Regions from separate parts of the Niveibacterium sp. genome, predicted to be linked through region 2. Evidence: predicted binding sites of a transcription regulator. Region 2 holds the regulator's gene; each other region holds the start of a gene.
The links. Region 2 encodes sigma-54, which starts transcription at its own class of promoters, with help from an activator protein. Its sites were predicted from a motif close to TGGCACGCTTNCTGCTNA; they were not measured.
Positions count from the first base shown of each region.

Region 1 (4,192 bases), on a different contig from region 2:
GTTCATTGCGCGCGCCGCATCCGCTGGATTCTGTTTTGCCAGCAGAGCCATGCCCAGGCCGAAGCGCGCGCCAGCGTGATCCGGCTTCAGTTCAGACGCTTTTTTGAACGCCTCGGCAGCAAGATCCGGCTTGTGCTGCACGTTCAGGTACAACTCGCCCAGATCGAGTTGCGGCGCTACGGCTTTCGGATCTGCTTTCGCTGCTTCCAGAGCAAAACGCTCCGCTTCCTTCCACTGCTTTGTCGCTATGCTCAGGCGCGCCATCGCGACCAGCGCATCGACCGATTGCGGCGCGGCCTTATAGGCCTTCTTGACCCAGTCGGCGGCCTCTGCGTCTTTGCGCTGCAGTCGAGCAATATCCGCCAACCCGAGCAGTGGGAGCGGGTTGGCTGGTTCAGCCTTCGCCGCTTCACTGAACAGTTGTCTCGCCTGATCGTACTTGCCCTCATTGAGGGCGTCATACCCTTTGTCGAGTGGGGTTGCCGCCTTGGTCACTGCGCGCGGTTCGATATCCAGGAAGTTATGGATCGGCGTTGCGATCGACGCGAGTGGCGCGAGGCCAGCGAGCAGTAATGCGATGTGACGGAGTTTCATGGCGGGCGAGAGTCTGAACACAAAAAAAGAATACCCCTTTCCGGAAACCGGAAAGGGGTACTTTTGCGTACTGCAGAGAAAACTTACTTCGCGCGGCGACGGCGTGCAGCGGCCAGACCGGCAAGACCCAAGCCAGCCAGAGCGAGGCTGCCCGGCTCCGGTACGTCACCACCCGGCGGGATGAACACGCCAGCCGAGGCGCCGAAACCGAAGATGAAGGTATTCGGCACGCCGGTCGTCGGGCCGCCTGCCACATTGGCCTGACCGTAGGAGTAGATGCCGATTTCGACATCGGACGCGTCGCCGTCCACCATGCGGCGGGCCAGATCGGCATCAGCTTCGGTGCCGGCGGCGCCGTAGTAGGTGGTGAACTTTACGCTGTCACCGGCGCCAACCGCGGCAAAGTTGAAGTCGAACAGCGCGCCGTGGTCATCCGGGCCGCAGTCGGTGAAATTGGCGTCGTCCTGAGCACAGGCTGTTGCGCCGAGCAGGCGGTGGCTGGAGTCAAGCGGGTTCGATGATGCGAAGCCGTCACGCGTCGTGTGCAGCAGGTTGCTGCCGTTGGCGATACCCAGCGCGCCGGGTACGCCCTGAATCGTCACAAACTCGTTGAAGGCGGTCGGGTAGATATCCCAGTCCATCACGCGGCGATAGCGCAGGTCGCCCGAGGCGATCGCAAACGTCTGAAGATTCTTGATCGTGACGTCCACTGCGTACAGTGCGGAGGTGGTGGCAATCGGGTGGTAATTGTGCGTGACTTCGAGGATTGCAGCACCAGCGGCGTTCAACACGCGGGTGACCGAGACTGCGGAGGACGCGGTGGAGGTGAAGGACACCAGGCTCAGGCCGCCGGTACCGACGGACGTGTTCTGGTAGCCGGCAACACCGGTCGAAGCGATTGCGGCGCCCCAGCCTTCGCAGGTGCAGCCATACACCGTGCTGTCGCCACCGGTGACGTTGTACTTGAGACCGACGCCGTCGTAGTTCAGCGCGCCGAGGTCGTTAACGCCAAGGCTGACGGTTCCGTTGGAGATGACTGCGCCGGCGCTAGCGGCCGTGGAGATTGCAGCTCCGCCGATCAGCAGGATGGCGGCAGCGAGTGATTTCATTTTCACGATTGAGCCTCGTTGTCGTTGGGTGGCAGGACGATGTCCCGACTCGCGGAGCATTAAGCAGGCGCCGTGCCAGCTTGGGGTTGGCGGCTAGCTTGTTGAAATAATTGATGTTTTCTGCGTTATTTTCGAGTCTGATGGCCATGGTGTAAGAATTTCCGTCGCACCTGAACCGCGTCGGTGAGACGCCAGCGGTATCATCTTTGTCCTGTTCGAACCCGTTTGAAAGACGCTGAATTCAATGCGCTACAAGGACCTGCGTGACTTTGTCGCGCAACTCGAAACCCGCGGCGAGCTCAAGCGTATCGCCCAGCCGGTGGATACCCACCTCGAAATGACCGAGATCGCCGACCGTGTGCTGCGAGCAGGGGGGCCGGCCCTGTTGTTCGAGAAGCCGCATACACAGGGGCGTGCATGCGCGATGCCGGTATTGGCCAACCTGTTTGGCTCGCCGCAGCGTGTTGCGTACGGCATGGGTGAGGACGGCGACTGGAAAACGACCTTGCGTGAAGTGGGCAAGCTGCTTGCCTTCCTGAAGGAGCCGGAGCCCCCGAAGGGTTTGAAGGATGCGTGGGAGAAGCTGCCGATCTTCAAGCAGGTAATGAACATGTCGCCGAAGGTGGTCGGCTCCGCACCGTGCCAGGAGGTGGTGTGGGAGGGCAGGGACGTCGACTTGGCGCGCCTGCCGATCCAGCACTGCTGGCCGGGCGACGCTGCGCCGCTGATTACATGGGGGCTGGTCGTTACCCGAGGCCCGCACAAGAACCGCCAGAACCTTGGCATCTACCGCCAGCAGGTGTTGGGACCGAACCGCGTGATCATGCGCTGGCTGGCGCATCGCGGTGGCGCGCTGGATTTTCGCGAGTTTCAGCAGGCCAATCCGGGAAAGCCCTTCCCGGTTGCGGTGGTGCTTGGCTGTGATCCGGCGACGATTCTCGGCGCGGTCACGCCGGTGCCGGATTCGCTGTCTGAGTATCAGTTCGCGGGACTCTTGCGCGGGGCGAAGACCGAACTGGTGAAGTGCGTGGGATCGGATCTGCATGTGCCCGCTTCGGCGGAGATCGTGCTGGAAGGCGTGATTCACCCCGACGACATGGCGCCCGAAGGCCCTTACGGCGACCACACCGGTTACTACAACGAGGTGTCGAACTTCCCAGTGTTCACGATCGAGCGCATCACGATGCGGCGCGATCCGATCTACCACAGCACCTACACCGGCAAGCCGCCGGACGAACCGGCGATGCTCGGCGTGGCGCTCAACGAGGTCTTCGTGCCGTTGCTGCAGAAGCAGTTTCCGGAGATCGTCGACTTCTACCTGCCACCGGAGGGCTGCTCTTACCGCCTGGCGGTGGTCAGCATCAAGAAGGCCTACCCGGGCCACGCCAAACGCGTGATGTTCGGCATCTGGAGCTTCCTGCGCCAGTTCATGTACACGAAGTTCATCATCGTGGTGGATGACGACGTGGACGTGCGCGACTGGAAGGAAGTGATCTGGGCCATGACCACCCGTGTCGACGCCACGCGCGACACCACCCTGGTCGACAACACGCCGATCGACTACCTGGACTTTGCGTCTCCGGTGGCCGGGCTGGGCAGCAAGATGGGGCTGGATGCGACCAACAAATGGCCGGGCGAGACATCGCGTGAGTGGGGGCGCACGATCGAGATGGACGCAGCGGTGAAACAGCGGGTCGATGATATGTGGGGCGCGCTGGGGCTGTAGGCCCGGCGAAGGGGGCAAGCGATGGATACCACGGTGCCCGGAGATCGGTTCACGCTTTACGACGCGCCGCGTCTGGACAAGGTTGTGGACTGGATGGCGGCGCAGGCCTTTCCGTTGCTGGCCGGGGCCGAGGATCCACTGTTGCTCGGCATCCTGCGGCGCGGTGGCCCGCTTTCGACGATGTTGCAGTTGCGTCTGCAGGCGGTTTACGGGCTGAGCTTGCCGCGCTACGAGATCAAACTGAAACGTTACGGCGACGATTTGTCGCTGCTGCACGCCGACACGCAACTGACCGAGAACGTCGACTTCGCTGCGCGTGATCTCTCCCGTGCGACGGTACTCGTCGTGGATGACGTGCTCTACCAGGGGCACTCACTCGCGCGCGTGCTGGGCTACCTGACGCAGCGTGGGGCGCTGGCGGTGCACGCCGCGGTGCTGGCGGATCGCTGTGTCGCATCGCTGCCGGTGAAGGCCGATTTCGTCGGGCTCTGCCTGCAGCTGTCAGACCGCGATGTGGTCGAGTGCCATGTGCCGCCGTACGAGCCGGAGTTCAAGATCGAGTTGCTGCGGCCCCATCATTTCGGCGGGCGCTGAGCGGTCTACAGGCCGGTCCGCTTGCGTTCGACCGCGAATCGGGCCAGCGCGGCCGAGCCATCGAGTTCAAGTTTGCGTTTGATGTTGAGGCGGTGCGTTTCGACCGTGCGCACCGACAGATCGAGCCTTTGGGCGATCTCCTTGCTCGAGAGGCCTTCAGCGATGAAGG
Region 1 covers NZ_JAYRDJ010000005.1:47,574-51,765, reverse strand. Annotated here, with positions in the region: gene ACE3P0_RS05795 (tetratricopeptide repeat protein) at 1-594, opposite strand, end outside; gene ACE3P0_RS05790 (PEP-CTERM sorting domain-containing protein) at 678-1,703, opposite strand; gene ubiD (4-hydroxy-3-polyprenylbenzoate decarboxylase) at 1,948-3,429, shown strand; gene ACE3P0_RS05780 (phosphoribosyltransferase family protein) at 3,451-4,023, shown strand; gene ACE3P0_RS05775 (response regulator) at 4,029-4,192, opposite strand, start outside.
Region 1: a site for sigma-54 is predicted at 1,764-1,781, ahead of ACE3P0_RS05790 (PEP-CTERM sorting domain-containing protein). Genes of this name have one in related genera too.

Region 2 (4,192 bases):
CCGGATACCGGCGAGCAGGCGCTCGAAATCGCTGACATGCTGGTCCGCTCGGGTGGTGTCGACATCCTGGTCATCGACTCGGTTGCTGCGCTGACGCCGAAGGCCGAAATCGAGGGCGAGATGGGCGACCAGCTGCCCGGCCTGCAGGCCCGCCTGATGTCGCAGGCACTGCGCAAGCTGACCGGCAACATCAAGCGCACCAACACGATGGTCATCTTCATCAACCAGATCCGCATGAAGATCGGCGTGATGTTCGGCAACCCGGAAACCACGACCGGCGGTAACGCGCTGAAGTTCTACGCCTCAGTGCGTCTGGACATCCGCCGTACCGGCACGATCAAGAAGGGCGACGAGGTGATCGGCTCGGAGACCAAGGTCAAGGTCGTCAAGAACAAGGTCTCGCCACCGTTCAAGGAAGCGCACTTCGACATCCTCTACGGCGAAGGCATCTCGCGTGAAGGCGAGATCATCGACATGGGTGTCGAGCAACGCTTCGTCGACAAGAGCGGCGCTTGGTACGCCTATAACGGCGAGAAGATCGGGCAAGGCAAGGACAATGCGCGCGAGTTCCTGCGCTCGCATCCTGAGACTGCACGCGAAATCGAGAACAAGATCCGCGTTCAGTTGGGCCTGCCCGAGCTGCCGGCCGGGGAAGCTGCCGCGGCCTGAACGGGCCACGAAGACAAGCGATGAGCAGCGACGAGCTGAAAGCCCGCGCGCTGCGCACGCTGGCGCAGCGCGAGCACAGCCGGGCCGAATTGGCGCGCAAGCTCGCGGCGCATGGCGAGCCGGAAGCGGTCGAAGCGGTGCTTGAACGGATGAGCGAACTGGGCCTGCTGTCCGACGCCCGCTTCGCCGAAAGTTATGTGCGCAGCCGCGCCGGCAGGCTGGGCCAGCGACGCATCCAGCACGAGCTCGCACAGCGCGGCGTGGATCAGGACACGATCAGCGACGCGCTAGCGAGCGAGTTGGGCGAAACAGAGCTGGAACGCGCCCGGGCCATATGGGCACGCAAGTTTGGCAATGTGCCGGGCGATGCAAAGGAATGGGCGCGCCAGGCGCGCTTTCTGACCGCCCGCGGATTCTCCGCGGAGGTCGTGAGAAAAGTGTTGAAAGAGCCGTTCGATGAGTCTGCTTAAGGTAGGCGGTCTATCCAAGCGCTACAAGGCGCGCACCGTCGTGCGCGATGTTGGCTTCGAAGTCGGCAGCGGTGAGGTCGTCGGCCTGCTCGGCCCCAACGGTGCCGGCAAGACGACCTGCTTCTACATGATCGTCGGCCTGGTCCGCGCCGATGGCGGCAATATCATCCTTGACGACAAGGAGATCACCCACCTGCCGATCCACAAGCGGGCGCATCTGGGCTTGTCCTACCTGCCGCAGGAAAACTCGGTCTTCCGCAAATTGACGGTCGCCGAGAACATCCTCGCGGTGCTCGAACTGCAGAAGCTGCCAAAGGATCAGCTCACGGCCCGGCTCGACCAGCTGCTGGGCGAACTGGGCATCACGCACCTGCGCGACGCCACCGCGATGTCGCTGTCGGGGGGCGAGCGCCGCCGCGTTGAAATCGCACGCGCGCTGGCCACCAACCCGCAGGTGATCCTGCTCGACGAGCCCTTTGCCGGCGTCGACCCGATCGCCGTGATCGACATCCAGAAGATCATCCGCTTCCTGAAGGATCGCAACATCGGCGTGCTGATCACCGACCACAACGTGCGCGAGACGCTGGGTATCTGCGATCGCGCCTACATCATCACCGAAGGGGTGGTGCTCGCCAGCGGCCGCCCTGACGAAATCGTCCAGAACGACAAGGTTCGCGAGGTCTACCTCGGCGAACATTTCCGACTCTGATCGCGCAACCCCTACGATGAAGCCCTCGCTCCAGCTCCGTATCTCCCAGCAGCTCGCGCTGACCCCGCAGCTGCAACAGTCGATCAAGCTGCTGCAGCTATCGACCCTGGAGCTCAACAGCGAAATCGAGCGCATGCTGCTCGAGAACCCGTTGCTCGAACGCGAAGACGCGGAATCGGACCCGGAATCCTGGGGCCAGTCCGCCACCACCCCGAGCGGCGACGAACGCACCGACACCGCCAACGATGTCGCCGCGGAGGCAGCGGAGACCTCACCCGAACCGAGCGAACCGAGCTTTGACGATGCCGGCAGCTACGACGACGGCCCCACCGAGTGGTCCGGCGAAGGCGGCGGCAGTGGCAGCGGTAGTCGCGACGAGGACGACGAGACGGACTTCCAGGAATTCCGCGCGGCGCAGACCAGCCTGCGCGACCACCTGGATGAACAAGTCGCCCTGATGCCGCTGTCGGACCGCGATCGCGCGCTGCTGCGCTTCATGATCGAAGCGCTCGACGACGATGGCTACCTCACCCAGCCGCTCGAAGAACTGCTCGAACTGCTGCCACCCGAATTCGAAGTCGACGTCGACGAGTTGCAGATCGCGTTGGCGCATCTGCAGAACCTTGACCCCACCGGTATCGGCGCCCGTTCGCCGGGCGAATGCCTGAAGCTTCAGTTGCGTTTGCTACCCGAGAGCACAGCGCGCGATGCGGCGATGGTGATCGTCGAACAGCATTTGGAGCTGCTTGCCGCGCGGGACTTCGTGCGCCTGAAGCGGCATCTGGGTTGCAGCGACGAGACCCTGCGCGAAGCGCATCAGCTCGTCTGCAGCCTCGATCCACGCCCCGGTGCACGGTTTGCCGCAATCGAGACGCGTTATGTGATCCCGGATGTGATCGTGCGCAAGGTACGCGGCCACTGGAGTGCGACACTGAACCCGGACGCAATGCCCAAGCTGCGGATCAACCAGCTCTACGCCGGCATCCTGCAGCAGCACCGTGGCTCGGCCGGATCACTGGCCGGGCAGTTGCAGGAGGCGCGCTGGATGATCAAGAACGTACAGCAACGCTTTGACACGATCCTGCGGGTCTCCCAGGCAATCGTTGACCGCCAGCGGCAGTTCTTCGATTATGGGGACGTGGCAATGCGCCCGCTGACGCTGCGCGAAATCGCAGAGCAGCTTGATCTGCATGAATCGACGATCTCGCGGGTGACCACACAGAAGTACATGGCCACGCCAAGAGGTATCCTTGAACTGAAGTATTTTTTCGGCAGCCACGTCGCCACGGATTCTGGCGGCGCGTGTTCAGCTACGGCGATTCGTGCGCTGATTCGCCAGCTGGTCGCGGCAGAGGATCGCAAAAAACCGCTTTCCGATGCGCGGATTGCCGAGCTTCTCGGCCAGCAGGGGATAGTCGTTGCGCGACGTACCATCGCAAAGTACCGCGAGTCGCTCAACATCCCGCCGGTCAGCCAGCGCAAGATGATCTGAGAGGATAAATCATGAACCTGAACATCACCGGACACCATCTCGAAGTTACCGCCGCCCTTCGCGACTACGTAACGTCGAAACTGGATCGCGTGATTCGCCACTTCGATCATGTCACCAGCGTGAACGTGATCCTGTCGGTGGATAAGCTGAAGCAAAAGGCGGAAGTGACGGTACATGTACGCGGCAAGGACATTTTCGTCGAGAGCATCGAGGAAGATCTGTATGCCGCAATCGACGCCATGACGGACAAACTGGACAGGCAGGTTCTCAAGCACAAGGAAAAGTCCTACGATCACGGCCACGAGGCGCACAAGCGCCAGTCTGCAGAATCGTAATCACGGTCGCTCTAGTGAATCCCGGCGCGTAAGCTTGCGGAAAGCCCCCGCGCCGAACATGAGCTGACCCCGGATCTGCGCGCCTTCGGGCGCGCAGTGCATTTCTGAACCCCCAAGCATGAATCTCATCGCCCCGCTGCTGCCGCCGTCCAATGTGCTCGTCGACCTTGACGCGAGCAGCAAGAAGCGCGTTTTCGAACAGGCAGGCCTGCTCTTCGAAAACCATCAGGGACTCGCGCGCAGCGCTGTCTACGACGCGCTATTCACACGCGAGAAGCTCGGCTCTACCGGGCTCGGTCAAGGTATTGCGATCCCGCACGGCCGCATCAAGGGCCTGCGCGACGCCGTCGGCGCCTTCATCCGCCTCGCCCAACCGGTGCCCTTCGAGGCGCCGGACGGCAAGCCGGTGAACCTGATGTTCGTGCTGCTGGTGCCCGAAAGCGCCACCGAACATCACCTGCGCCTCCTGTCGGAACTGGCGCAGATGTTCTCCGACCGCAGCTTCCGCGATGCCCTG
Region 2 covers NZ_JAYRDJ010000006.1:31,999-36,190, forward strand. Annotated here, with positions in the region: gene recA (recombinase RecA) at 1-669, shown strand, start outside; gene recX (recombination regulator RecX) at 690-1,139, shown strand; gene lptB (LPS export ABC transporter ATP-binding protein) at 1,126-1,848, shown strand; gene ACE3P0_RS06425 (RNA polymerase factor sigma-54) at 1,865-3,340, shown strand; gene hpf (ribosome hibernation-promoting factor, HPF/YfiA family) at 3,352-3,675, shown strand; gene ptsN (PTS IIA-like nitrogen regulatory protein PtsN) at 3,794-4,192, shown strand, end outside.

Region 3 (4,192 bases), on a different contig from region 2:
AGGCCGCGCCACTGCGCCGCCGTTGACGGTGACAATGCGCCGATAGAGCGCCTCGCCATGGCGAAGCGCACGGTGGATCGCCGCGCAGGTGCTGACGTTGTTTACCAGCACGCCGATGCTGGCCGTGCGCGCGCCAGCGGGTACCTGGCGGCCTGTGAGCACTTCCACCAGCTGGCGATCCGACCCCATCGGGTAACGTGCGGGCACCGGGCAGACCCGGATTTGCGCGAACGGCGCCGCCGCCGCGCGCATCGCGGCAATTGCCTCCGGCTTGTTGTCCTCGATCCCGACCAGCGCGCTGGCGGCGCCGACCGCGTGCATCAGGATGCGCACGCCGTCGACCACCTCGTCGGCGCGGTTGCGCATCACGCTGTCGTCGCTCGACAGGTAGGGCTCGCACTCGCCACCGTTGATCACCAGCGTTTCGACGGCCAGCTTGCGACCAAGCTGCGCTTTGGGGGCGGACGGAAACGTGGCGCCCCCCAGGCCGACGATGCCGGCATCGGCGATGCGCCGCGTCACTTCGTCTGGCGGCAGCGCGAAGGGGTCGTCTGCTGCGCAGGCTTCGATCGCCTTGTCTTCGCCGTCGAGCGCAATCGTGATCGCATCGAAAGGCAGCCCCGAAGGGTGTGGTGCCGTGACCGGGCCAATTGCCGTGACCACCCCGGAGGATGGCGCATGCACCGGCGCCGACACGGTGCCCTGCGCAGCGCCGATCAACTGACCGCGCAGCACTTTGTCGCCCGGTGAGACTACCGCCTTCGCAGGGGCTCCAACGTGTTGCAGCAAAGGCACGCGCAGCGTGGCCGGCAGCGGCATCACCCGCAGCGGCTCGTCGGCCGCAGGGCGCTTGTGGTCGTTGTGCGGATGCACACCCCAGCGGCCACCGTTGATTTTGTCGAGAAGTCCCATGCGAGTGTTCCTCAGGCGAAGGCCGGCAGGGCCCAGTTCCAGTCCTGCAGGGTCTTGGGCTTTGCTTGCAGCCCGATCGCGCCGGTCGGGCAGGTTTCAACGCAAGCGCCGCAGCCAGTGCAGGCTTCGTGCAGCACACCATGAATCTGTTTGCTGGCGCCGAGGATTGCGTCGGTCGCGCAGGATCTGAGGCAACGACAGCAGCCGATACAGATTTCTTCCTGGATCGCAGCGAGCCGCGGCCCTTGGTCGGCGATACCGGCCATGTCGAGCGGGATCCCCAGCCTGGCGGCAATCGCCTGCGCCAGTGCGGCGCCGCCGCCGGGGCACACGGTGGCCGGCGCGTTGCCGGCAGCCAGCGCATCCGCAGCCGCCGCGCATCCAGCCAGGCCGCACTGGCCGCAGTTCGTGCCGGGCATCATCGCGGCAAGCTCCACCGCCAGATCGTCGGCCTCCACCGCAAAAACCCGCGCGGCAAGGCCCAGCAACAGGCCGAGCACCAGCCCCAGCGTGGAGAGAATGAATACGGGAGCGAGCATGGCAACCTCCGTCAATTGAAGTTGAGACCGGCGAAACCCATGAAGGCGAGCGCCAGAAGGCTGGCGAGCACGAAGCTCAGCGGCGGGCCTTCGAGCGCCTTCGGTACGCGCGCCAGCGCAAGGCGTTCGCGCAGGCCCGAGAACATCAGCATCGCGAGCGTGAAACCGAGTGCCGAGCCGAAGCCGTACACCACGCTCTTCACGAAACTGTTGCCGTCCTGCACGTTCAGCAGTGCGAGCCCGAGCACCGCGCAGTTGGTGGTGATCAGCGGCAGGAAGATGCCAAGCGACTGGTACAGCGCCGGCATCGTCTTCTTGATCACGGCCTCGATAAACTGCACGGTTGCGGCAATCACCACGATGAAGGTGAGGATGCGCAGAAATTCCAAACCGATCGGCTGCAGAATGAAGTGATCCAGCACCCAGCTGGCCGCCACCGCCACAGTGATCACGAAGGTGGTTGCGAGCCCCATGCCAAAGGCGCTTTCCATACTTTTGGAAACCCCCATGAAGGGGCACAGGCCAAGAAACTTGCTCATCACCACGTTGTTCACCAGCGCGGTGCTGACCAGAAGAATCAGGTATTCGCTCATGCGGTTCGAAGCCTCCTGCCCTGGATCCGCATGGAGCGTGCCAAGTCGATGCACGCCGCACCGGGGCAGTGCGCGAAGGCCGCGCCATCGGGCGCCGCAGCCGGATTTCCGCATGCGTTGATGGCGTCCGGAAGCGCCGATCGGCGTGTCGGGGATGCAACAAACCGAGCTTGTGTTGTGATGAATCCTCACAACGACGCCGGCATTTGATGTCGCTCAAGCGTGGCGATGGGGCGCGAGAATTCGGCACGGTTGCTGCATCGAAGCAGACGAGCGTTCAAACGAGGCCCGCCATGCCAGAGCAGAAGAAAACCGCCGAGAAGAAATCCGCGCGCCCCGCTGCCCGGAAGATCCCCGCCGCCTTGTTCCGTGCCGCGGTCGAGCAAGCAGACATCGCGATCTCGATCACCGATCCGCGCGCGCGGATCGAATATGTGAACCCGGCCTTCACGCGCGCAAGCGGCTACAGCGTCGCGGACGCGGTGGGCCAGCATCAATCGATCCTGTCAAACCACAGCACACCGCCCGAGGTGTACAAATCGATGTGGCGACAGATCACGGGTAAGGAAACCTGGAGCGGCCGACTGGTGAACCGGCGCAAGGACGGCGCGCCCTACCTTGCGGATCTGACCGTCACGCCGGTGCTCGATGAGGCGGGCCAGATCAGCCACTACTTGGGCTTGCATCGCGACATCACCGCGCTACACAAGCTCGAATGTGCGGTGCGCAACCAGAAGGCGCTGATCGAATCGGTGGTCGACGGGGCTCCGCTGGTGCTCGCGCTACTCGACATCAGCGACCGCGTGGTGCTCGACAACCTTGCGTACAAGGCGCTGATGTCGGATCTCGGCATGGCCGAACCGGCCAAGGTGCTGCTGGACGCGATTCGCAACGAACTGGGCAGCGGCTTCGGCCCCTTCAAACCAGGCAGCCACGCCTTCCTCGACCGCCAGGTGCGGCTCGACCGCCCCCACTGGCGTTCGCCGCGCTGGTTCTCGTGCTCGGCGGTATGGGTGGCTGCCGACAGCGACGAAGCCGACCACTTCTACGCCAGCAAGGGAGAGGCCTTTCTGCTGCTGGTCGCAACGGATGTGAGCCGTCAGGTACAGGAGCAGGAGAAAGCCCGCATCGCTGCGCTGCAGGCGGTGATGGCCGAGGAGAGCCGTCAGCAGGCGCTGCGCGAAAGCCTGTCGGCCGCCGTCTATCAGATGGAGGGGCCGCTCAACATCCTCGGCTCGGTGGTCAACATGATGGGCCGCCGCGGCTGCGACCCTGCGCAGGCGGCGCTCGCCGATGCGCTCAAGGCTGGCCAGGCTGCGCTCGAAACGCTGCGTGGGACGATTCCCGCGCGTGCGCCTGAGGCCAGCACCTCGGTCAACCTCAACGAGGTTGTGCGCGACGTACTGGACCTTTCCGCGGTGCGCCTGCTTACCGCAGGTGTCTCGGTCAGTTGGCAGCCGCAGCTGGTGCTGCCCGGCATCCAGGGCTCGCCCACGCGGCTGCGCGCGCTGCTCAAGGCGTTGGTGGACAACGCGATCGAAGCGATGAACGTGAAGGGCTGGCAACAGCGCGAGCTCAGCATCAGCACGCGCACCCGACACAACAGCCTGGAGGTGCGCGTGGAGGACAGCGGCCCGGGTTTGCCCGAGGCGCTTCGCCTGAAAGCCTTTGAGCCCTTCTTTAGCACCAAGAAGCAACTCGGTAGCCATCTGGGAACCGGGCTTCCCGCGGCACAACAAGTCGCGGTAGATCACGGCGGCAGCATCGAGTTGGGCAACGCTGCCAGCGGCGGTTGCACCGCCCTGCTGGTGCTGCCGCTACCCCCGCAGACGCGCGCCCCGGCGCCGATGCACGACAGTCGCGAGATCGGATAAGCCATGGATACCGAAGGCGCACTCCACCGCATCCAGCTCGAAACGCTCTACCGTGTGAGCGTAATTCTTTCGCGCACACTCGACGTCAAGCAAGCCCCGCAGGAAGTGCTGCGCGTGCTGGAGGAATCCGCTGGTCTTACGCGCGGCATGATCAGCGTGCTCGATTCCGACAGCGGCGAACTGGTTGTCAACGCCTTGCAGGGTGTAGAAGCCGACGAGTTCGAGCCGGTTCGCTACCAGTCCGGCGAGGGGGTGCTGGGCCTGATTCTTGAAG
Region 3 covers NZ_JAYRDJ010000034.1:26,227-30,418, forward strand. Annotated here, with positions in the region: gene rsxC (electron transport complex subunit RsxC) at 1-912, opposite strand, end outside; gene ACE3P0_RS17600 (RnfABCDGE type electron transport complex subunit B) at 924-1,451, opposite strand; gene rsxA (electron transport complex subunit RsxA) at 1,463-2,044, opposite strand; gene nifL (nitrogen fixation negative regulator NifL) at 2,338-3,918, shown strand; gene nifA (nif-specific transcriptional activator NifA) at 3,922-4,192, shown strand, end outside.
Region 3: a site for sigma-54 is predicted at 2,070-2,087, ahead of rsxA (electron transport complex subunit RsxA). Genes of this name have one in related genera too.